One region of the Streptomyces sp. NPDC107765 genome, then DNA from elsewhere that is predicted to be linked to it. Evidence: riboswitches for the same ligand, from Rfam matches in the RefSeq annotation. Region 1 holds a riboswitch; each other region holds the start of a gene.

Region 1 (7,723 bases):
CGCTGGCCGCGAAGGCGCAGTCCAAGCTGACCAGCCCGGGCGACCTCTACGACTTCCTCGACTCGGCGACCAAGTCCCTCACCACGGACAACGACCTGGCCGGCCTCAAGCCGCTCTACGACCTGGCCTCGACGGTCAAGGACATCCCCAGCGACCGCCTCACCTTCGTGACCGTGCCCAACTACTACCGCGAGGCCGACGTCCCCACCGACCACGCCAATGTGATCTGGCAGTACCCGCAGGCCGGCGAGTTGTTCAGCGACCTGGCCCACGACCGCGAGATCGGCGCGGCCGGCAAGGCGAAGTTCGCCGAGGCTGCCAAGAACCCGATGACCGCGCGCTCCGTGCGGGTACGGGTCCTCAACGGCACCGGCACCTCCGGCCAGGCCGCCACCGCCGCGGAGCAGCTGCGGCGGCTCGGCTTCACGGTCATCGGCACCGGCAACGCCCCGGCGACGGACCGGACCACGCTCACCTACTCCGGCTCCCTCCAGCCGCAGAGCGAGGTCCTCGCCGCCCGCCTCCCGGGCCTGAAGCCGACCCGGTCCGCCGATGCGGCAGCGGGCGCGGTGACGCTGACCATCGGCCCGGACTTCACGGCGTTGATGGGCGGCTAGCCCCGCACCTGCGCCGCCACGCACCCTCCGGGCGGCAACGCCGGGCCGGTGCAGCACGGCGTGGCCGCGCCGCACCTTCGCCTGCGCCTCAGCCCTGCGGGTTCCTCAGATTCCTCAGCTTCCTCACGCCTGCAGCCGCTCCACCGGCCGGGCGGTGTGCACCTCGATGTCGTGTGCCGCCCGCTGCAGCAGCTGGTGGCTGAGGTCCGACATCGCCCGGGCCACGGCCAACTCGTCGCCGATGGCCGGGACGTTCTCGTCCGCGGGGTTGCAGCGCGCCGAGCCCTGGCCGACCATCTGGCCGCCTTCCTTGCCGCGCAGCCTGGCCTCCGCCCGGACCTCACTGCCGGCCTCGGTGATGCTGATCTCGGCGTTCCATGTCTTCGTGCCAGTCACCGGAAGCCTCCTCATCCGCCCGTACGCAGCACATGAACCGCCCCCACGAAAATCCTCGCACCGGGGCCCGCGGGCCGCACCTGCAACTTTCTGCACCCCCACTCTCGGGTTTTCCCCATGGTCCGCGCCCCCGCCGCCGCCTTAGTCTCGTTCTTCGCGGCCGCCCGGCGGCCCGCCTCTTGTGACCACCAACTGCCGTTCGCCCCGGGGGATTTCATGCATCACCGCCACCACCACCGCGCCCGCCTCCCCCGCCGCACCCTCGCGGCCGCCGCGGCGGCCCTCGTCGCGGTGTGCGGGATCAGTGCCTGCGGTCTGCTGCCCGGGGAGACGTTCGAGGACGACGCCGTGGTGTCGAAGAAGATCACGGCCGTCCGCCTGGACTCCGACTCGGGCGGCGTCACGGTCCGCGGCGGCGAGGGCGGCGGCAAGAACGGCGACACGGTCTCGGTGCACCGCTCGGTGCAGTACCACGACGACCGCCCGGAGGGAGCGACGTACCGGGTCGAGGACGGTGTGCTGGTGCTCGGCGGCTGCGGCGACAGCTGCTCGGTGACGTACACGATCAAGCTTCCGGCGGGCCTCCCGATCAGCGGGAAGACCTCGAACGGGGCGGTGGACCTGAGCCGGGTGGGCGCGGTGAACGTGACCACCAGTTCCGGGGCCGTCGATCTCGACGGCGTCACCGGCCCGGTCGACGTACGGACCAGCAACGGTGCGATCACCGGACGCGGCCTGTCCGGCGGGCACCTCACCGCCGAGACCTCCAACGGCGCGATCGACCTGACCCCGGCCCGGCCGCAGGACGTCCGCGCGAAGAGCTCCAACGGCTCGGTCACCGTACGGATGCCGAAGGGCCGCTACGACATCTCCGCGTCCACCAGCAACGGCGCGAAGCACATCGGCCTGACCGACGACCCGTCGGGCCGCTACCGGCTGAGCCTGACCACCTCGAACGGGGACATCACCGCGAAGGCGGCGTAAGGCGTGACCTGCCGGTGCCCGGCCGCGCGGCCGGGCACCCGGGCCCGCTACTCCTCGCCCTCCAGCTCGCCCTCCGTCTCCAGGAAGACGTCCCGCAGCGCGGCCAGGGTCTCCGCGTCCGGCTTCTCCCACATGCCGCGGGACTCCGCTTCCAGGAGGCGTTCGGCGATGCCGTGCAGGGCCCAGGGGTTCGCGTCCTGGAGGAAGGCGCGGTTCTCGGCGTCGAGGACGTAGGTCTGGGCGAGCTTGTCGTACATCCAGTCGGCGACCACGCCCGTGGTGGCGTCGTAGCCGAACAGGTAGTCCACGGTGGCGGCGAGTTCGAAGGCGCCCTTGTAGCCGTGGCGGCGCATCGCCTCGATCCAGCGGGGGTTGACGACCCGGGCGCGGAAGACCCGGGAGGTCTCCTCGACCAGCGTGCGGGTGCGGACGGTCTCGGGGCGGGTGGAGTCGCCGATGTAGGCGGCCGGGGCCCGGCCGCCGCGCAGGGCCTTCACCGTCGCCACCATGCCGCCGTGGTACTGGAAGTAGTCGTCGGAGTCGGCGATGTCGTGTTCGCGGGTGTCGGTGTTCTTGGCGGCGACCGCGATCCGCTTGTACGCGGCCTCCATCTCGTCCCGGGCCGGGCGCCCTTCCAGGCCGCGGCCGTACGCGTAGCCGCCCCAGACGGTGTAGACCTCGGCGAGGTCGGCGTCGGTGCGCCAGTCGCGGGAGTCGATCAGCTGGAGCAGGCCGGCGCCGTAGGTGCCGGGGCGGGAGCCGAAGATGCGGGTGGTGGCGCGGCGTTCGTCGCCGTGGGCGGCCAGGTCGGCCTGGGTGTGCGCGCGGACGAAGTTGTCCTCGGCCGGTTCGTCCAGGCCGGCGGCGAGCCGTACCGCGTCGTCCAGCAGGCCGGTGACGTGCGGGAACGCATCGCGGAAGAAGCCGGAGATGCGCAGCGTGACGTCGATGCGGGGGCGGCCGAGCTCGGCGAGCGGAACGGCTTCGAGGCCGGTGACGCGGCGGGACGCGTCGTCCCATACGGGCCGGACCCCGAGCAGGGCCAGGGCCTCGGCCACGTCGTCGCCGCTGGTGCGCATGGCGCTGGTGCCCCACAGGGACAGGCCGACGGACTGCGGCCAGTCGCCGTTGTCGGTGCGGTACCGCTCCAGCAGGGAGTCGGCGAGGGCCTGACCGGTCTCCCAGGCGAGCCGGGAGGGGACGGCCTTGGGGTCGACGGAGTAGAAGTTGCGGCCGGTCGGCAGCACGTTGACCAGCCCGCGCAGCGGCGAGCCGGACGGGCCGGCCGGGACGAAACCGCCGTTCAGGGCGTGTACGGCGTGGTCGATCTCGTCGGTGGTGGCGGCGAGCCGCGGGACGACCTGGCGGGCGGCGAAGTCGAGGATGTCGGCGACCTGCGGGCCGTGGCCGGCGGCCACGTCGGGCACCGCGGCCGGGTCCCAGCCGGCGTCCTCCATCGCCTGGACCAGGGCGCGGGCCCGGGCCTCGGCCTCGTCGGCGGTGGTGCGGGTCGCGGCGGACTCGTCGAGGCCGAGGGCCTCGCGCAGGCCGGGCAGGGCGGAGGTGCCGCCCCAGATCTGACGGGCGCGGAGGATGGCCAGGACGAGGTTGACCCGGGCCGCGCCGGCCGGCGCGGCGCCCAGGACGTGCAGACCGTCGCGGATCTGGGCGTCCTTGACCTCGCACAGCCAGCCGTCGACGTGCAGCAGGAAGTCGTCGAAGCCGTCGTCGTCCGGGCGCTCCTCCAGACCGAGGTCGTGGTCGAGCTTGGCGGCCTGGATCAGCGTCCAGATCTGGGCGCGGATGGCGGGCAGCTTGGCCGGGTCCATGGCGGAGATCTGCGCGTACTCGTCGAGCAGCTGCTCCAGGCGCGCGATGTCGCCGTAGGAGTCGGCGCGAGCCATCGGCGGGACGAGGTGGTCGACGAGGGTGGCGTGCACCCGGCGCTTGGCCTGGGTGCCCTCGCCGGGGTCGTTGACCAGGAAGGGGTAGACGAGCGGGAGGTCGCCGAGGGCGGCGTCCGGGCCGCAGGCGGCGGACAGGCCGGCGTTCTTGCCGGGCAGCCACTCCAGGTTGCCGTGCTTGCCCAGGTGGACCATGGCGTCCGCGCCGAAGCCGCCGTCCTCGCGGGACGCGGCGATCCAGCGGTAGGCGGCGAGGTAGTGGTGGGAGGGCGGCAGATCGGGGTCGTGGTAGATCGCGATCGGGTTCTCACCGAAGCCGCGCGGCGGCTGGATGAGGACCAGCAGATTGCCGCGGCGCAGCGCGGCGAGCACGATGTCGCCGTCGGGGTTGTGGGTGCGGTCCACGAACATCTCGCCCGGCGGCGGCCCCCAGTGCTGCTCCACCGACGCGCGCAGCTCCTCCGGGAGCGTGGCGTACCAGCGCTTGTAGTCGGCGGCCGGGATGCGGACGGGGTTGCGGGCCAGCTGCTCCTCGGTGAGCCACTCCTGGTCGTGGCCGCCGGCCTCGATGAGGGCGTAGATCAGCTCGTCGCCGTCACCGGATGCGAGGCCGGGTACGGGCTCGGCACTCTCGTCGCCGAAGTCGTAGCCGTCCGCGCGCAGCCGCCGCAGCAGTTCGACGGCGGAGGCCGGGGTGTCCAGGCCGACGGCGTTGCCGATGCGGGAGTGCTTGGTGGGGTAGGCGGAGAGCACCAGCGCGAGGCGCTTGTCGGCGTTGGGGAGGTGGCGCAGCCGGGCGTGGCGTACGGCGATGCCGGCGACCCGGGCGGCGCGCTCGGGGTCGGCGACGTAGACCGGGAGGCCGTCCTCGTCGACCTCCTTGAAGGAGAACGGGACGGTGATCAGCCGGCCGTCGAACTCGGGGACGGCGATCTGCGAGGCGGCGTCGAGCGGCGAGAGGCCCTCGTCGTTCTCCTCCCAGGCGCTGCGCGACCCGGTCAGGCACAGCGCCTGGAGGATCGGCACGTCGAGGGCGGCCAGCGCGCCGGCGTCCCAGGACTCGTCGTCACCGCCGGCGCCGGCCTCGGCCGGCTTGGTGCCGCCGGCGGCGAGGACGGTGGTGACGATGGCGTCGGTGGTCCGCAGCGCGTCGATGAGTTCGGGCTCGGGGGCGCGCAGCGAGGCGACGTAGAGCGGGAGCGGGCGGCCGCCGGCCGTCTCGATCTGCGCGCACAGTTCGTGCACGAAGGCGGTGTTGCCGCTCATGTGGTGGGCGCGGTAGTAGAGCACGGCCACGACCGGGCCGGTGCCGTCGGCGGCCGGGCGCTCCAGGTGGCCCCAGGACGGGGCGGGCACGGGCGGTTCGAAGCCGTGGCCGGTGAGCAGCACGGTGTCGGAGAGGAAGCGGGCGAGCTGTTCGAGGTTGCCGGGGCCGCCGTGCGCCAGGTAGGCGTGCGCCTCGGCGGCGATGCCGACCGGGACCGTGGACTGCTCCATGAGCTGGGCGTCGGGGGCCTGTTCGCCGGTGAGGACGACCACCGGCCGGTGCTGGCCCTCGGCGAGCAGCAGGTCGAGGCCCTCCTGCCAGGCGCGGATGCCGCCGAGGAGGCGGACGACGACGAGGTCGGTGCCGTCGAGCAGATCGGGCAGCCCGGTGACGTCGAGGCGGGCGGGGTTGGCGAGCCGGTACGCCACCGGGCCGGTGGCCGCGCGGGCACTGAGCAGGTCGGTGTCGGAGGTCGACAGCAGCAGGATTCGGGGGGCCGCGGGGTGGTCCCCGGACGAATGCAGCATGCGAGCGCTGGCCTTCCTCGGGGTGTCCGCGCCCCGGGTGGTCGTAAGGACGGCGGGAGTTCCTGACTCACCCGGCACCGGCCGGGTTCACAGTGGCGGGACCGCGCCGGATTCTCACCGGGCTTCCTCCCTCGGACCCGAGGGCCCGGCGCCGTCGCTGGCGTCCGACGGGTCAGCCGACCCGCCGACCTGCATAGTAAGGGCTGCGGGCGACGGAGGTAAGCGGGCCTTTGCGGGGGCGGCGAGCGACCGCGGGCGGGGCTTTCGGTACGCCCGGTACGCGGGGCTCCGTAACCCGTGCCGTGGTGGCCGGATTCGTCCGTTTCATGGCCGGATCCGCCCCGGATCGGTCGCGCACCGTCGTAGGTATGCTCGCCGCCATGCCGCCCTCCCCCTCACCACGGCCCCGACGGGCCGAACCGCCCGTGCGGGCCCGCGGTGACGCCTGCCCAGGAGCGCTGCGGCTGCATCCGGCCGCCGACGGCCATCTCGCCCGAGTACGCATCCCCGCCGGGGACTTGACGGCCCATCAGGCCCATGCGCTGGCCGATGCCGCGGACCTGCTCGGTGACGGCCGGCTGTCCCTGACCTCGCGCGGCAACGTCGAGCTGCGCGGCCTGCCGGACGGCTGCGGCGGCCGCCTCGCCGAGCTGCTGCACGACGCCGGCCTGCTGCCGTCCGAACGCCACGAACGCATCCGCAACATCCTCGCCTCCCCGCTGGCCGGGCTGGACCGGAACACCCCTGCTGACGTGCGGCGGTGGGCCCGCCGGCTGGACGAGCTGCTGTGCGCGAGCGACTCCGCGACCGCGCTGTCCGGCCGTTTCCTGTTCGCCCTGGACGACGGGCGGGGCGATGTGGCGGCGCTCGGCGGCGATGTGACCTTGGTCGCAGAATCGGGCATCACGGGTGACGGAGCGGCCGGCGGCGGGGCGCTGCTGCGGGTCGGCGACGACCCGGCGGCGCTGCGGATCGCCGGCCCGGACGCACCGCGCGCGGCCCTGACCGCCGCCGAGACCTTCCTGACCGCCGCGGCGGCCGGCGGCACCGGCGCCTGGCGGGTGCGCGAACTCCCGGACGGCCACGCGCTCTCGGTGCGGGACGTGGCGGAGGCACTGCGGGCGGCGGGCATCGAGGCGCGGTACGTACCGGGCGGGGCGGGGGTGGCCGAGCCGGTGGTCCGCCATGCGGACTCCTCCGCCCCCGGCATCGTCGAGGGCCGCGACGGCCGCAGCGCGCTGTCCGTACTGGCGCCGCTCGGCAGGCTGTCGGTGGCCCAGTGGCGGCTGCTCGCGTCCCTCGCGGCCGACGACGGATCCGGCGAACTCCGCCTCACGCCGTGGCGCGGCATCGTCGTCCCCGGCCTGGCGGCCGCCGCGGCCGCGCCCCGCCTCCGCGAACTGGCCGCCGCCGGCCTGGTCACCGACCCGTCCTCCCCCTGGCACCGCATCGGCGCCTGCACCGGCCGACCGGGCTGCGCCAAGTCCCGCACGGACGTCCGCGCGGACGTGACGGCGGCGGTCGAGGCGGGCGTGCCGCTGCCGCCGGGCCTCGCCGCACCCGCCGTACCGGAGGCAGCCCCCCTCTACTGGTCCGGCTGCGAGCGCCGCTGCGGGCACCCGCACGGGACCTGGATCGACGTACTGGCGACGGAGGCGGGGTACCAGGTCGCGGTCGTACGCCCGGCCCCAATGCCGGCCGCACCAGCAACAACACCCGCAGCATCAGTAACACCAGGAACGCCAGAAACGAGGCCAGAGTGACCGCGTTCGACTACGAGAAGGACGGTGCGGAGATCTACCGCCAGTCCTTCGCCACCATCCGCGCCGAGGCGGACCTCTCCGGCCTGCCCGCCGACGTCAGCCGGGTCGCGGTCCGGATGATCCACGCCTGCGGCATGGTCGACCTCGTACGCGATCTGGCCTTCACCCCCGGTGTGGTGACCACCGCCCGCAAGGCGCTGCGCGACGGTGCGCCGATCCTCTGCGACGCCAACATGGTCGCCAGCGGCGTCACCCGCAAGCGGCT
Region 2 (7,723 bases), on a different contig from region 1:
TCGAACGCCTTCACCCCATCGGCGAGTGCCCGCTCGATGTCGAGCGCGCCGACGAGCCGGTCCTCGGACGCACCCACCGGCAACTCGACCATGCGGGCCGGACGGGACTCGGCGGAGCCGGTTTCGTGCCGGCCGTCCGGACACTGCGGATCGGGCGCGAGCGGGTCGCAGCTGAAGCGGCAGCCCGCCACCACCGGCACCTCGGGCATGAGAGCCGCCAGGGCACGCACCGCGGTGCTCTTGGCGGTGCCCTTCTCGCCACGGACCAGGACACCGCCGACCGCCGGACTGACGGCGTTCAGCAGCAGCGCCAGCCGCAGGTCGTCCATGCCGACGACGGCGGTGAACGGATACCGGGTGCTCATGTGGTGATCACTCCTTCGAGTGGCTTGCGTCCGTTGCCGGTCGTCACTGTTTCCGCCGCGCGGCACGCTGGCGGTCCTTGGCCCTGCATATGCGGGGATGGCCCACTCCTTCACGAGCACCTGGTGGAGCTGCTTCTTTGCTCCCCGCACATGCGGGGGTCACGCCTCCGGGGGCCCTCATGGCGCCCCCGGAGGCACGAACGGCAGCCCCTCCGGCACCCCCTTCTCGATCAGCCGCAGCAGCGCCCCGGTGTCCGCGTGCTCCTCGATCAGATCGCCCAGCCGGTCCAGCTGCTCCTCGCGCAGCGCGCCGAAGCGGGTGTCCGGGGCCGGGACGAACGCCCGCCCGGCGTCCGCCGCCACCCGCCGCAGGAAGGCCCGGCGGAAGGCGTCGCTCTCCAGCGAGCCGTGCCAGTGCGTGCCCCATACGGAGCCGACCCGGCAGCCATCGAGGGCGCGTCCCCGGCCGTCGGTCATGAACGCCTCGTCCCCGCCCGTCACTTCGGCGACGCCGTGGTGGATCTCGTAGCCCTCCACCGGCTCGCCGAGCGCCTCGCCCAGCGGCCGGGCGAGCGTCTTCTCCACCGCGAAGCGGACCCGTACGGGCAGCAGCCCGAGGCCCTCGACGGCGCCCGCCCTCGACTCGACCTCGTCGTCGATGTGCTCGCCGAGCAGCTGGTAGCCGCCGCAGATGCCCAGCACCGGGCGGCCCTCCGCGGCCCGCCGGGCGACCGCGTCGGCCAGCCCGCGCTCGCGCAGCCAGGCCAGGGCGCGGACCGTGCCGCGGGTGCCCGGCAGCACCACCAGGTCCGCGTCGGCCAGCTCCTCGGGCCGGTCCACGAACCGCACCACCACGCCCGGTTCGGCGGCCAGCGCGTCCACGTCGGTGAAGTTCGACATCAGCGGGACGGCGCAGACCGCCACCCGCAGCACGTCCGCGCCGTGCGGCGGGGCCACCACGCTTTCGCGCACCGCGCCGCGCAGCGAGACCCGGAGGCCGTCCTCCTCGTCGATGCCGAGCCCGTGCGCGTACGGCAGCACGCCCAGCGTCGGCCGCCCGGTCAGCTGCCGCAGCATGTCCAGGCCGGGCTCCAGCAGCGTCACATCGCCCCGGAACTTGTTCACGAGGTACCCCGCGACCAGCGCCTGGTCCTCCTGCGACAGCAGCGCCGTGGTGCCGAAGAAGGACGCGAAGACGCCGCCGCGGTCGATGTCGCCGACCACCACGACCGGTATCCGGGCGGCCCGGGCGATGCCCATGTTCACGATGTCGGTGCGCCGCAGATTGATCTCGGCCGGGCTGCCCGCGCCCTCGCAGATGACGGCGTCGTGGGTGCGGCGCAGTTCGGCGAGACAGTCGGTGACCGTCCCCAGCAACTGCTCCCGCCCGCCCGCGTACTGCGCCTCCCCGGGGGACGACCCCCCGGGCCCTCCGAAGTACCCGCGCGCGCTCAGCTCACCCACCGGCTTGCCCAGCAGCACCACCTGGCTGCTGCGGTCGCCGCCCGGCTTGAGCAGGACCGGGTTCATCAGCGCGGTCGGTTCGACCCGGGCCGCGGCGGCCTGCATCGCCTGCGCCCGGCCGATCTCCGCGCCCTCACGGGTGACGAACGAATTGAGCGACATGTTCTGCGCCTTGAAGGGCGCCACCTTCACGCCCTGCCGGACCAGCCAGCGGCAGATCCCCGCCGTCACCACGCTCTTGCCCGCGTCGGACGTCGTACCGGCCACCAGCAGCCCGCCGCCGAGCCCCCCGGCCGTCCCGCCTTGCCCGTTCACCGGCGCTTCCTCCCGCTCGTGCCCCTGCCGCCTGCGACCCCGTGCCGCACCGCGCCCGCCGTCAGCCGTCCCGCCACCGTCGCCACCAGCGCCAGCGCGCTCACCCGCCGCGACAGCCGCACCGCCCGCTCGATGTCCGCCACCGCGGGCGGCCGCGCCGCGCCGTTGAGCACCGGACGGTGCTCCACCCGTCCGCCGTACGCCAGCGTGCCGCCCAGCCGCACGCCCAGCGCGCCCGCGAACGACGCCTCCACGGGACCTGCGTTGGGGCTCGGGTGCGCCCCGCCGTCCGCCCGCCAGGCCGCGAGCGCACCGCGCCGGTCGGGGCCCGCGAGCACGGTCAGCGCGGCGGTCAGCCGGGAGCCGGGCCAGCCGGCGACATCGTCGAGTCGGGCCGCGGCCCAGCCGAACCGCCGGTAGCGCGCGGACTTGTGACCCACCATCGCGTCCAGGGTGTTCACCGCCCGGAACGCCACCAGACCGGGCACCCCGCCGAACGCGCCCCACACCAGGGCGCCCACCACCGCGTCCGAGGTGTTCTCGGCCACCGACTCCACCACCGCGCGGGCCATCTGCGGCCCGTCCAGCGCCTGGGGATCGCGGCCGCACAGATGCGGCAGCCGCTCCCGTGCCACGTCCAGATCGCCCGCTTCCAGCGCACCGCCGACGGCCCGCGCCTCCCGGCCCAGCGAGGTGCCGCCCAGCACCGCCCAGACGGTGGCCGCGGTCAGCGCCACCCGGGCGCCGCTGCGGTGCCGTACGGCCCGCTCCAGCAGCGCCGCGCCGGCCGCCGCGCCGCCCGCGCACAGCAGGGCGTGGGCCGCGCCGCGGCCCCGGTGGTCGCGCCACAGCCGGCGCTCGACGGCGGCGGCGGCCCGGCCGAACGCGGCCACCGGATGGCCGCGCCGCGGGTCCGCCGCGATCAGGTCGCCGAGGAAGCCGAGAGCCGCGCCGCACGCATATCCCGCGTGTTCGCCGCGCATCCGATCAGGCCGCCGTCGGTCCTCGAAGGGGCCCTGCGGCAGCGGGAAGTGGGGGGCGGGGCGGGCGGCCAGGCATGGCGGTATGTCCTCACTCAGGGTCCTCGCCCTGGCTCGACGTGACGGCGACCAGAGTCTCCTGGCTCCCGGATCGGCGTGTCCCCCGGCCTTCCCGCCCGTACGTCGGTACGGACCGTGGCCCTCGTCGGAGGAACGCTCCCCGGTGACAGTGGCGGGACCGCGCCGGATTCTCACCGGACTTCCTCATCTGTCGCCGATTGGCCCCGGCAGTCCACCACGGTCCGCGAAGCCCGTCAACTCGCCCTTGACCTGCGACGCTGCCCCGCGGCAGGCCCTGTGGCGCACGCCACAGGGTGGTGGTGGCGTCACGGACGGTTGCCCCCGTCCCTGATTCCACGTCACTATCTGGTGCACGGTGGCGAAGGGGCCGCCGGAAGGGGGCTGGGGGATGCCGGAGCACGTCGACCATCACGAGGACCGTCAGGAGATCCGCCTCAGGGTCACCGGGACGGACAATCCGCAGCAGGACCTCGACGACCTCCGGGCCTGGCTGGAGCGCGAACCCTGGCTGAGCCGCCGGGAACACACCTGGGAGCACCGGCCGCAGCCCCCGCACCTCACCGGCGACGGGGACGAACCGGGCCCCGCCGACATGGCCGTGGGCGTGGACGACCTGATCCTGGTCATCGTCGGCGCGATCGCCACCGAGGTCACCAAGGGAATGAGCATCGCCGTGCGGGAATGGCTGCGGCGCCGCAAGGAGGAGCGTGCCGCCGGCGAGGAACCCGCCGTCGAGGTCGTCGGCGACGGCGGCCCAGGACGCCCCGATCCCGGCAGCCCGGCGCACGAGAGTGGCAGCACCGGCGAGGACTGAGCCGGATGTCCGAATACGACGCGCGGGGAAAGATCAACCGGGCGCTGCTGATCGCTGTCCACGACTACGCGACGCTTACGCGCCTGCCCGCGGTGGAGGACAACATCGCCGAGCTGAGCCGCGCGCTGACCGCCACGGACCTGTTCACCGCCGACGAGATCACGCCCTGCCGGCCGGCCGAACCCGAGCAGCTCAGCCAGGCGCTCAAGACCGCCGCCGACGAGGCCCGCGGACTGCTGCTGGTGTACTTCTCCGGCCACGGCTGGGTCGGCAGCGACGGCGGCGACCTGCGGCTGATGGTCGGCGGCTCGGTGCCCCGGCAGAGCCACACCACCGTCTCCTGGCATGACGCGGTGCTCTCCTGCCTCGACAGCGCCCGCGCCGAACGCATCGTCATCGTCCTGGAGTGCTGCTACGCGGGCAACGCCGGCGGCGCCTTCCACTCCCACCGCAAGCCCATGTCGCTGCTGATGGCCGCCCAGCCCAACCGCCGGATCTTCAGCGGCGAGGAACCGGCCGGCGGCACCGTCTTCACCCGCGCCCTGGTGCAGATCCTCGCCAACGGCCTCCCCGGCCGGCGGTTCGTCACCTTCGAGGACCTGGTACGGGAATTACGGGTCCGGCTCGCCGGTGAGCGGACGCCGATGGGCGACGTGTGGGAGCCCCGGTCCGCGAAGCAGAACACCGTCGACGACGTCGTGCTGTCCTTCGCCACCCCCGAGGCGCGGCTGCCGACCCCGCCGCGGGTCCGCTTACGCCGCCACTTCAACGAGTACGTCCGGCCCCGCCTGAAACCGCTGCTCGCCTGCCTCACCGCGCTCGTCCTGATCGCCACCGGGCTCGTCGTCCGGCACCTGCTGCAACCGCCGCCGGACTGCCCCCCCGCCCTCGAACTGCGGCTGCTCACCGCGCCGGAGGCAGAACCGTCCCTGCGCCAGGCCGCGTTCGACTACGAGATGTCCGAGGCCAACACCCGCCCGCTGCAGGGCGAGGGCGACCTCCCGGCGGGCTGCCGGCGCGCCCAGATCACCGTCTACTCGGCCGCCAAGGACCAGATCGACCAGGGCTTCGCCGCCGCCGCCCGCTGGCAGGGCGAGGCCCGGGGCACCGGCCAGGGACAGCAGGACGACAAGGGCACCGATCCGCTCTACCGGCCCGGCCCGCAACCCGACCTGTGGATCCCGGAATCCACCGCCGACTACGAGGAGGCCCGTCGCGGCATGCCCGGCACGGGCTCCCCGGCGACCCTGCACAACACCGGCCCGGTCGCCTACAGCCCGCTGGTCGTCGGCATCCCCGCCGGCAAGCGGCCGGCCGACGTCGAGACGGTGGGCGCCTCCTGGCAGGACCTGCTCACCGGCACCGACAGCGGCCACCAGGACCTCAAACTGCTGCGCCCCAGCCCGGTGCTGTCCGGCACCGGCCTGCTGCACACCATCGGCCTCTACCTCGCCAACGACGGCTCGCACATCGGCTCCTCCGGCTCCCCGGACCCGGCCCTCGCCGAGGGCGCCGAGCAGCGGCTCTCCGCCCCGGGCAGCCAGTACGCGGACAGCACCGAGCTGCTGTGCTCACTGCGCCCGGCCACCGGCCCCGACACCACCGCCACCGGCCAGGCCCCCGCCGGCGCCGGCCGGGGCGACCGCTCGGCGCCGCTGGTCTCCGAGAAGTCCCTGGCCGACTACAACCTCGGCCGGGCGATCGGCAGTTGCCCCGCCCTGGCCGGCCCGCTCGCCACGGACGACCGCTACGTCGCCTACTACCCCAAGAACGTCCCGGCGCTCGACCACCCGCTGATCCGCGTCGACTGGCGCGGCACCACGGACGCCACCGAGCGGCAGGCCGCGGTCGGCCGCTTCGCCGACTGGCTGCGCGCCCCGGACGGCGGCCGTCCGGTCCTCACCGCGCAGGGCTACCGCCCGGTCCCCGGCAAGGACGGCACGGACCCCGCGCCGCCGCCGGGCTCCCCGCTGCGCGACAGCCGCGCCGACGCCGACCTCGACGCCCGCGTCGTCCCCTTCACGGCCGGCACCGAGCAGGTCGCCCGGGTGCTCCACGGCTACGACAAGGCGCAGAAGCCCAGCCGGCTGCTGATCCTCATGGACACCTCCACCTCGATGGCCGACGGCGGCAAGCTCCCGGTCGCCCTCGGCGCCGTGGGCCGCGCCCTGGAGATGGTCGGCGAGCGCCACACCTACGGCCTGTGGACCTTCCCCGACCGCGCCCACCCCGGCGATCCGGACGCGGTGCGCCGGGTCGTCCGCCCGGGCGCGGTCGATCCGGCGCCCGGCAAGGCCGCCCTGGACCGGATCGCCAAGGGCGACCTGGTCGACCACGGCGCCGCGATGGAGGAGGCGCTGACCGCCGCCGTACGGGAGATGAAGAAGTCGTCCGGCAGCAACCAGGCCATCGTGCTGATCATGGACGAGGACGACGGCAGGCTGCGGCGCGCGGCGGGCGTCGAGCAGCGGCTGACCGCGCTGCTGAGGCAGAAGCCCGCGGTGCCGGTGCTGACCCTGGTGCTGGGCAAGGCCGGCTGCGACAACTTCGCCCTCCAGGGACTGGCCGGTGCTTCCCGGGGGCAGTGCGTGCCCGGCGGCCCGCAGGCGCCCGATCTGCTCGCCGGCCTGATCGCGTCCATCGGCACCGCGGGCAAGGAGGACCGGTGAGGAACCCCCGTACCACCTGGCCGGCCGCCGCGCTCGCCCTGACGCTGACCGCGGCGGTCTCCGGCTGCACCTCCGACTCCGGGCCCGGCCCCGAGAAGGGCCCGATCGTCCTGGCCACCGGCAGCGACCTCAGCAGCACCGGCGTCCGCCAGGCCCTCATCCACGCCTTCGAGCGGCGCACCGGCCGTTCGGTGCGGATCGTCAAGCTGCCGGACACCGCGGACGGCCAGCGCAGCCAGCTGCTGGCCGCCGGCCAGTCCGGCAGCGGCGCCTACGACGTGCTCAACCTCGACGTGGCCTGGACCGCCGAGTTCGCCGAGGCCGGCGTCATCCGCCCCTGGGGCACGAGCCTGGACGGCGACTTCCTCGACAGCGTGGTCAAGACCGTCGAGTACGACGACAAGGTCTGGGCCGTCCCCTTCAACACCGACGCCGGCCTGCTCTACTACCGCAAGGACATCCTCGCCAGGTACAAGCACTACCGACCGCCCACCAACTGGGGCGACGTGAAGGCCATGGCCCTGGAGGTCACCGGCGCCTACAACCGCGCACTCGCCCGCGGGACCCACGACGGCAAGGTCCCCGAGGACAAGAAGCTCTACGGCATGGTCGCCCAGCTGCGGCCGTACGAGGGCCTGACCGTCAACGCCCTGGAGGCCGCCTGGGCCAGCGGCGGCGACCCGGACGCCACCAGCTTCACCAAGGGCGAGCAGGTCGGCGCCCTCCAGCTGGGCGTCGCGGACCTCAAGGACCGGCTGGACACGATCATGCCGCACGCGGCCATGGCGATGGACGAGACGGAGAGCCGCCGCTGGTTCGCCGACGGCCGGGCGCTGTTCATGCGCAACTGGCCGGTGGAGTACGCCTCGGTGGCCGAGAAGCTCACCCCCGGCGTGAAGTTCGACGTCGCCGAGCTGCCGGCCCGGCCCGCCGACGGCAAGCGGATGTCCGTCCTGGGCGGGCAGAATCTGGCGATCTCCGCCGGCAGCAGGCGGCCGGAGGGGGCCCGCGCGCTGATCGAGGCGCTCACCGGCC
Region 3 (7,723 bases), on a different contig from region 1:
AGGCGACCCGCAGGTCCTTCTCGATCGCGGCCTGGGCCAGACCCCCGGTGAAGTGCGACTTCCCGGTTCCGGGCGGGCCGGCGATCACCAGGTTCTCCGCGCGGCCGATCCATCCCAAGGTGATCAGGGAGTTCTGGGTGGGTTCGGGGATGGTGGAGTCCTCGGCTCGCCAGGACGCGAGGGTTTTGCCGGTGGGGAAGTTCGCCGAGTGGCGGCGAAGGCGCCGGGTGGCCGCGTCGCGGCTGCTGACCTCCTCGGAGATCAGCAGCCGCAGGACCTCGGCGGGATCCCACCTCTGAGCCCGGGCAGTGGCCAGGACGTCGGGTGCAGCCTTGCGCATATAGGGCAGCCGCATTCGGCGCATCAGCTCGTCGAGTTCCTCGGGCAGGGCCGGGGCCTGTGGAAACGTCATGGTCGGTAATTCCTTCGTGGGTCGAGGTGGGCGCCGATAGGCTCGGCGGATGATCAATATGGCGGTGCGTGGTGACAGCGGGAACGTCGTGGCTCGCGCCAAAGCCGGTGTGGAGTGGACGGTCGGCTTCGCGGATCTGGATTCGGCGGAGTTTCCGATGCTCTGGGCCCTGACTCCGTATGGGGATGCGGTCTTCAACCAGCGGCAGGTGCCGCTGCTGCTGTCGGAACTCGACCGGCTTCCTGCCGAATTGGGCGGTGACTGGGCCGGGCAGGCCCGCGAGCTGTGCGAGGTCGTCGAGCGCGGGCTGCACCTATATCTGTGGTTCATCGGCGACTGACTGCGGCCAGTCGGCCATCGACTCCCCAGCCGCTGTCTGCTGTCGACCCAGGGCTTGCCAGGCGATGGTGCCGTTCTGGACGAAGAGGGCTTCGTCCGCGCGGACGACTTGGCCGACGGGCTCGCTGGCCGCGATGTGCTCCAGGATGGAGAGGTCGTCCTCGGCGAAGCGCCCGGCCGCAGCCGCGAGCCTGAGGGCCTGGTCGACCCGGTCGATGCCCAGGACCGCGGCGAGCTCGACGGCGTGGGCCATCTTGGCGCGGATGCGAGACGCTCCGGCGGGGGCGGCCTCCTTCAGCCAGCGCCCGGCTCCCGGGCCGATGCCCACGAACGCGACCTCCGCCTCCGAGCGCGGTCGCAGCCTGGGCTGATGGACCGAGCGGCCGTCGGGGTGGTCGGGGTAGTGCGCATCGATGAGCTGCGGGACGCCAGGCGTGGACAACTGGTGACGCCAGATCTCCGACAGGTCACCGGACTTGGTGCGGGCCGTGATCGACAGTTCCTCGCCCACGACCCGGCACAGACCCTGGCGCCGGTGTAGCCGGGCGGGGTCGAGTAGCGCACCGAGTTGAAGCTGACGGTGCGGTCAGAGCCGACCACCCGCTCCTCGCCCAGCGCGAGCGCCAGCGGCTCGACCGGCAGGACGTGCATCGAGTCCGCTCCGCGCAGGCGGAGGGGAACCGGTCTCGAGGGATCGGCCTTGCCCCAGCAGAGCGCTCTGCGCTCCATCAGTGCATCGTCGATTTGGGCGACTGCTCAGCGCGCGAGCTAGTGGGGCGTGGGTTCCTCACCCAAGGAAACCGCTGAGACCGGAGGGGGTCACCGCCTCCCCCACCCAGCGAATCCAGGTCGTGAGTACAGCATGCTTCCTTGGCAGGCACTCACCACGCTCGGATGTGCGCACGACCCGGATCCGGGCAGCGTGGCGTAAGCCAGGTGGCAACCCGGACCGAATGGTTCCTGTCATACGGGCCGGTCGCTCATGGGAGCCGACTGCCGGGCTATACCGCCTGAAGTTGCCGGAACTCGTGGACAGAGAGGGGAAATCGAGAGGAAAGAATTTCGGAGCGCAGGTCACCATTGAGGGCGGCGGCCAAGAACTGAGTGCAGGTGTGGGGGAAGTGTTCCCAGCGCTCACCACGTGCCTCATTGACCATGATGGTCCATGCATCGGGGTGCTGGCCGGGACGGACGAGCCAGTAGAGGCACTCGCCGTGGTCGGTGGTGGCCCACGGGATGACTCGGGTTCCTTCTTCTTCGAGTTCAGTGGGCTTTTTCTCGAATTCCCACAGTCCGTCGAGCGCTTCGGTTTGCTGGTCTTCCCATTCGATGAGGTCGTAGTTGTCGTTGGGGCAGCCGGGCTCCAGGACGTAGAGGTAGTCGTCCCAGTTGCTGCCTCCGTACGTGTGGATGAGCTCCTTGTAGTCGCTGGGAAGTTGGATGCCCAGTGCTTGCTCTGCGCTGTCCCAGTCTTTGTCTCGGGGCTGCGCGGGTGGGGGGATGATGTGCGCGAGTAGTTCGAGGGAAGCAGTCATCGCGTGTCCTTGTGCCGGGTGCTGGTGGGATCTTACGCGCCGTCGCTGTGTGCCGTTAGGTGCCTCTCTTCTTGTTCGGTATCAAGGCGACGTTGTGCTGGCCGCTGATTCCGGTGCTCTTGTGTTGCGTGAAGGCGAATCCGTTTGAGCCGTGTGCCTCGATGGTCACGCCCTTGGGGATCTTTTCCGAACCGTCGTAAACGGGGGTGACGGAGTATTGAATTAATTTCGCCCTTCTCGACTGCCTCCTGCAGTTGAGGCCATCTCGGCGCGGGCGACGGTGCTCCCACGGTCGCTCGCCCCCTCGGTCCGGTGTGTACGCTGACCGTGCAGCTGGTTCGCCCTGCCCGCCAGGCAGACGCGTCGTAAGAGGGAACCCGGTGGGAATCCGGGACTGCCCCGCAGCGGTGAGCGGGAACGACCGCCGTCATTCGCACTGGGCCTGGAAGCGACGGGCCCGGGAAGCGACGGCCAGTAGGTGCCTCGGAGAAGAACGAGGCGTGCCCGTGAGTCCGAAGACCTGCCACTGCCCGCGCGCGGACGGCCGTGCGCGGAGATCCCGGTGACCTCGTGGGCGGGTCGGCGTACATATCCGGCGGGCACGCGTGTCGTGGCTCGTCCGGTCTGTCGTCCCTTCGCGTCTGCGCACCCTCCGGGGTCGCTCTCGTCCAGAGCTCGCGAAGGAGAGTTTCGTGACAGCCAAGTCCGCAGCCGCGGCAGTACGGGCCACCGTCCACGGTTACCCCCGGCAGGGGCCGAACCGGGAACTGAAGAAGGCGATCGAGGGCTACTGGAAGGGCCGCGTCACCGCCGACGCCCTCCAGCAGATCGCCGTCGGCATCCGCCGCACCAACTGGCGGCAGCTGGCCGACGCCGGCGTCCACGAGGTCCCGACCGGTGACTTCTCCTACTACGACCACGTCCTCGACACCAGCGTCATGGTCGGCGCGATTCCCGCGCGGCACCGTGCCGCCGTCGACGCCGACGCCCTCGATGGGTACTTCGCCATGGCCCGCGGTACCCAGGACAGCGCGCCGCTGGAGATGACGAAGTGGTTCGACACGAACTACCACTACCTCGTGCCGGAGCTGGGCCCGGACACCGTGCTCGCGGCAGACTCGACTAAGCAGGTCAATGAAGTGAGGGAAGCCCTGGCGCTGGGGCTCGCCGCCCGGCCCGTCCTCGTCGGCCCGGTCACCTACCTGCTGCTCGCCAAACCCGCCCCGGATGCCCCGGCCGGTTTCGACCCGCTCACCCTCCTGGACCGGCTGCTCCCGGTGTACGCCGAGGTCCTCGCGGACCTGCGCGCGGCGGGCGCGGAGTGGGTGCAGCTGGACGAGCCCGTCCTGGTCGAGGACCGCACCCCGGCCGAGCTGAGCGCCGCTTCCCGCGCCTACCGCGACCTCGGCGCCCTCCCCGACCGCCCGAAGCTCCTGGTCGCCTCCTACTTCGACCGCCTCGGCGACGCCCTGCCCGTGCTCGCCAAGGCCCCCGTCGAAGGACTGGCCCTGGACTTCACGGAGGCCGCCGCGGCCAACCTGGACGCCCTGGCCGCCGTCGGCGGACTGCCCGGCAAGCGGCTGATCGCCGGGGTCGTCAACGGCCGCAACATCTGGATCAGCGACCTGGCGAAGTCCCTGTCCACCCTCGGCACCCTCCTCGGTTTCGCCGACCGGGTCGACGTCGCCGCCTCCTGCTCCCTCCTCCACGTCCCTCTCGACGCGTCCGCCGAGCCCGACATCGAGCCGCAGATCCGGCGCTGGCTGGCCTTCGCCCGGCAGAAGACCACCGAGATCGTCATCCTCGCCAAGGGCCTCGCCCAGGGCACCGACACCATCACGGCCGAACTGGCCGCCAACCGCGCCGATCTGGCCTCCCGGGTCAGTTCACCGATCGCCCGCGACCCCGCCGTGCGCGCCCGCGCCGCGGCCGTCACAGCTTTCGACGCCCGCCGCTCCTACCCGTACCGCCAACGCGCCGCCACCCAACGCGCCCATCTCCGACTGCCGTTGCTGCCGACGACGACCATCGGCTCGTTCCCGCAGACCGACGAACTGCGCCTCGCCCGCGCCGACCTGCGCACCGGGCGGATCGACAGCACCGGATACGAGGAGCGTGTCAAGGCCGAGATCCAGGAGGTCCTCTCCTTCCAGGAGAAGACCGGCATCGACGTCCTGGTGCACGGCGAGCCCGAACGCAACGACATGGTCCAGTACTTCGCCGAGCAGCTCACCGGCTACCTCGCCACGCAGCACGGCTGGGTGCAGTCCTACGGCACCCGCTACGTCCGCCCGCCGGTCCTGGCCGGCGACATCTCCCGCCCCGAACCGATGACCGTGCGCTGGACGTCGTACGCCCAGTCCCTCACCGACCGCCCGGTCAAGGGCATGCTGACCGGCCCGGTCACCATGCTCGCCTGGTCCTTCGTCCGCGACGACCAGCCCCTCGCCGACACGGCCCGCCAGGTCGCCCTCGCCCTGCGCGACGAGGTGAACGACCTCGAGACGGCCGGGACTTCGGTCATCCAGGTCGACGAACCGGCACTGCGCGAGACCCTGCCGCTGCGGGCCGCCGACCGCCCGGACTATCTCGCCTGGGCCACGGACGCGTTCCGGCTCACCACCAGCGGCGTGCGGCCGGGCACGCAGATCCACACCCATATGTGCTACGCCGAGTTCGGCGACATCGTCCAGGCCATCGACGACCTCGACGCCGACGTCATCAGCCTGGAAGCCGCCCGCTCCCACATGCAGGTCGCCCGGGAGCTGGCGACGCACGGCTACCCACGCGAGGCCGGGCCGGGCGTGTACGACATCCACTCCCCGCGGGTGCCGAGCGTCGAGGAGGCCGCCGACCTGCTGCGCACCGGCCTCAAGGCCATTCCCGCCGAGCGCCTGTGGGTCAACCCCGACTGTGGTCTGAAGACCCGCGGCTGGCCCGAGGTCCGCGCCTCCCTGGAGCACCTGGTCGCTGCGGCCCGGGAGGTGCGCGCCGAGCTGTCCACAGAGTGACGCACGCGGCGGACTGTCCGCCGACCGGCCCGGGTAACCCTTATTGATAGGGGTGTGAGGTCCATGACGGTCCGACGGATACGGACAGCCGCCGCCACGGCGGCGATACTCACGGGTGTCGCCGCCTGCTCGCCCGGGACGCCAAGCTCAAGCTGAGACCGGCACTGGCGAAGGCGCTGCCCGAGGTCGCCGCCGACGGCCTCACCCACACCTACACCCTGCGCGACGGCGTGGAGTTCAGCGACGGCGAGCCGCTGACCTCCGCCGACGTCGTCTTCACATACGACACGATCCTCGACGCGAAGACCAACAACACCAACCACAGCGCCTGGACGCCCTCAAGGACGTGCGGGCGGACGGCGGCAACAAGGTGGTAATGGCTTCGGGGCAGCGCGGGCCCCTACCGAGAGTCTGGCAGGGGCCCGTGGTGCAGAGAGCTGAGGTGAGCCGGGACCTGTCCCTGGATGAGCAGCATCCTGGCCAATACGGCTTACCGTCTGCTGGTGGCCTGACGGCCCGGCGTCACTTCAGGTGTCGGGCGAAGAACTGGCCCGCGGCGTCCCCCGCGAACTGCGGGACGCCGGTGTGCCCGCCCATATTGGCGTGCAGCGTCTTCTCCTTGGAGCCGAAGGCGTCGAACAGGTCCAGGGCCGCCTGCCGGTCGTTCCCTTCGTCGTCCCACTGCAGCAGGACGTGCAGCGGAATGGCGACCTGGCGGGCCTCCTCGAACACGGCGCGAGGCACGAAACTCCCAGCGAACAGAACGGCGGCCGAGATGCGCGGCTCGACCACCGCCAGCCGGGTCCCGATGGAGATCACTCCCCCCGAGTACCCGACCGGGCCGCCGATCTCGGGCAGCGACAGGAGGGCATCCAAGGCTGCCTGCCATTCCGGGACCGCCTTGTCGACCAGCGGGAGGATGAGGGCGTCGATGATCTCGTCGCTGACCGGCTCGCCGGCCTCCATGGCCCGGCGCAGGTCGGCGAGGGCCTGCTCGGCGGCGGGCCAACGGGGCCGGTCGCCGCTTCCGGGGAGCTCGATGGTGGCCGTGGCGAAGCCGTCCGCCGCGGAGTGCCGGGCCCGGGCCACCAGTCGGGGGTACGTCTTGCGCAGCCCGAGGGGAGGGGGGCTGAGCAGGATCAGCGGCGCCGGTGCGGATGCGGGCGTCCACAGGATGCCGGGGATCTCGCCGAGGGTGAATTCGCGCTCGAGGACGCCGCCGTCGAGACGCCGTTCAGAAGTGAATCGCATGGTCGTGCCTTTCGGGAGTGCCATGGAACGGCGCTCCCGGACGACCTATCGCCCGACCATGACCCCAAAGGGGAGCACCCATGTCGATACGTTCACGGGTACCACCTCCTCGTTCTCTTGCACGGCCTCCGGAAACGTAGCAGTGGCCGCCGTGGTTCTGCCAACGGGTTCTTGCGGAGGCTCCGTGGCCGGATGCCGCAGCGTCGGAACACTCCGCAGAGCTGCTCGGGGGCTCATCGCGGCTTCCCGAGTGGAGGCGTCCCTTGCCTCTTCCGCTACGAACCGGGAACCGGCCTGGAACCGACCAACCCCCGTCGGAGCCGTCCGACCGGGTTTCCTCATCTCGCATGACCCAGGCTTGCTGTGGCGGCCCGGTGCCAGGACGGGCCGCGACCAGCGTGGTGGATCCTGCGCGGACGGCCGTCAGGATCCGTCGGCCGGGGCAACCGTCACGTGGGCTGCCTCATAGCCGACCTTGAGGCGGCTCGACTTGATTTTGACGGAGCGGATGGAGACATCGGTGAGGCAGCTCAGGTCGGTGACGTGTGTGCCACCGCAGAACTCCGTCGCGAGCCCCTCGATGGTGATCGTCCGCCGCCCGTCGCACTCACCGGAGCTGATCGGGAGGCCCTGTGCGATGGCCTTGTCCACTCCCTCCTGGACGGATTCGGCCAATTGTTCCTTGGCCACTTCCGCGCCCTCCAGCTCGTATTCGACCCGAGCCTGACCGGGAAAGTGGTTGCTGGCCACGTGCCGCACCCCGAAGGGGCGAATCAGCGCGTCGACCAGGTGACCCGCACTGTGGAGGGCGGCATGCAGGCGACGTTGTTCGGCGTCGATGGCCGCGGTGACCACTTGCCCCTCGGAGAATTCCACCTGGTCGTTTCCGGATTCCAGGGCCAGGTCGACGTAGACCCAACCCGATTCCGGGTCACGGACGGGGGAGGCAGGAATATCGTCGACCCGGCCCCGATCGCTCGGCTGCCCTCCGCCCTGCGGGTGGAAAATGTTGTCCACCAGGGCAAGCCGAATTCCGGCGGCGCTCGCCGCGCAGCTCAGAATCCTGGTCTTGGCCTCGTAGGTGTACGTCTGGGTCAGATAGACGTTGTGCTGCGTGTCCACTGTGCGTCGGGTGCCTTCCATGCGGCTCACGGTGTGTTGCGAGAGAGTGCTCA

The links. A riboswitch is a leader RNA that binds a small molecule or an ion and turns the genes downstream of it on or off. The one in region 1 is predicted to bind cobalamin.
Region 2: it holds a riboswitch for cobalamin, as region 1 does, so the genes downstream of both, ACZ7MX_RS26875 (cobalamin biosynthesis protein) here and cobN (cobaltochelatase subunit CobN) in region 1, are expected to answer to the same signal.
Region 3: it holds a riboswitch for cobalamin, as region 1 does, so the genes downstream of both, metE (5-methyltetrahydropteroyltriglutamate--homocysteine S-methyltransferase) here and cobN (cobaltochelatase subunit CobN) in region 1, are expected to answer to the same signal.

Annotation. Positions count from the first base shown of each region.
Region 1 is NZ_JBVKBL010000004.1:374,747-382,469, reverse strand. It holds gene ACZ7MX_RS13300 (LCP family protein) at 1-617, shown strand, start outside; gene ACZ7MX_RS13295 (DUF1876 domain-containing protein) at 741-1,013, opposite strand; gene ACZ7MX_RS13290 (DUF4097 family beta strand repeat-containing protein) at 1,131-1,997, shown strand; gene cobN (cobaltochelatase subunit CobN) at 2,045-5,695, opposite strand; cobalamin riboswitch at 5,733-5,860, opposite strand; gene cobG (precorrin-3B synthase) at 6,076-7,458, shown strand; gene ACZ7MX_RS13275 (precorrin-8X methylmutase) at 7,455-7,723, shown strand, end outside.
Region 2 is NZ_JBVKBL010000012.1:63,478-71,200, reverse strand. It holds gene ACZ7MX_RS26885 (putative cobaltochelatase) at 1-365, opposite strand, end outside; gene ACZ7MX_RS26880 (cobyric acid synthase) at 543-2,144, opposite strand; gene ACZ7MX_RS26875 (cobalamin biosynthesis protein) at 2,141-3,127, opposite strand; cobalamin riboswitch at 3,257-3,390, opposite strand; gene ACZ7MX_RS26870 (hypothetical protein) at 3,594-4,019, shown strand; gene ACZ7MX_RS26865 (vWA domain-containing protein) at 4,025-6,688, shown strand; gene ACZ7MX_RS26860 (extracellular solute-binding protein) at 6,685-7,723, shown strand, end outside.
Region 3 is NZ_JBVKBL010000009.1:341,785-349,507, reverse strand. It holds partial or broken gene ACZ7MX_RS23650 (ATP-binding protein) at 1-340, opposite strand, end outside; gene ACZ7MX_RS23645 (hypothetical protein) at 462-752, shown strand; gene ACZ7MX_RS23640 (hypothetical protein) at 726-1,262, opposite strand; gene ACZ7MX_RS23635 (SMI1/KNR4 family protein) at 1,753-2,286, opposite strand; cobalamin riboswitch at 2,603-2,828, shown strand; gene metE (5-methyltetrahydropteroyltriglutamate--homocysteine S-methyltransferase) at 2,979-5,297, shown strand; partial or broken gene ACZ7MX_RS23625 (ABC transporter substrate-binding protein) at 5,423-5,673, shown strand; gene ACZ7MX_RS23620 (dienelactone hydrolase family protein) at 5,820-6,548, opposite strand; gene ACZ7MX_RS23615 (alanyl-tRNA synthetase) at 6,972-7,691, opposite strand.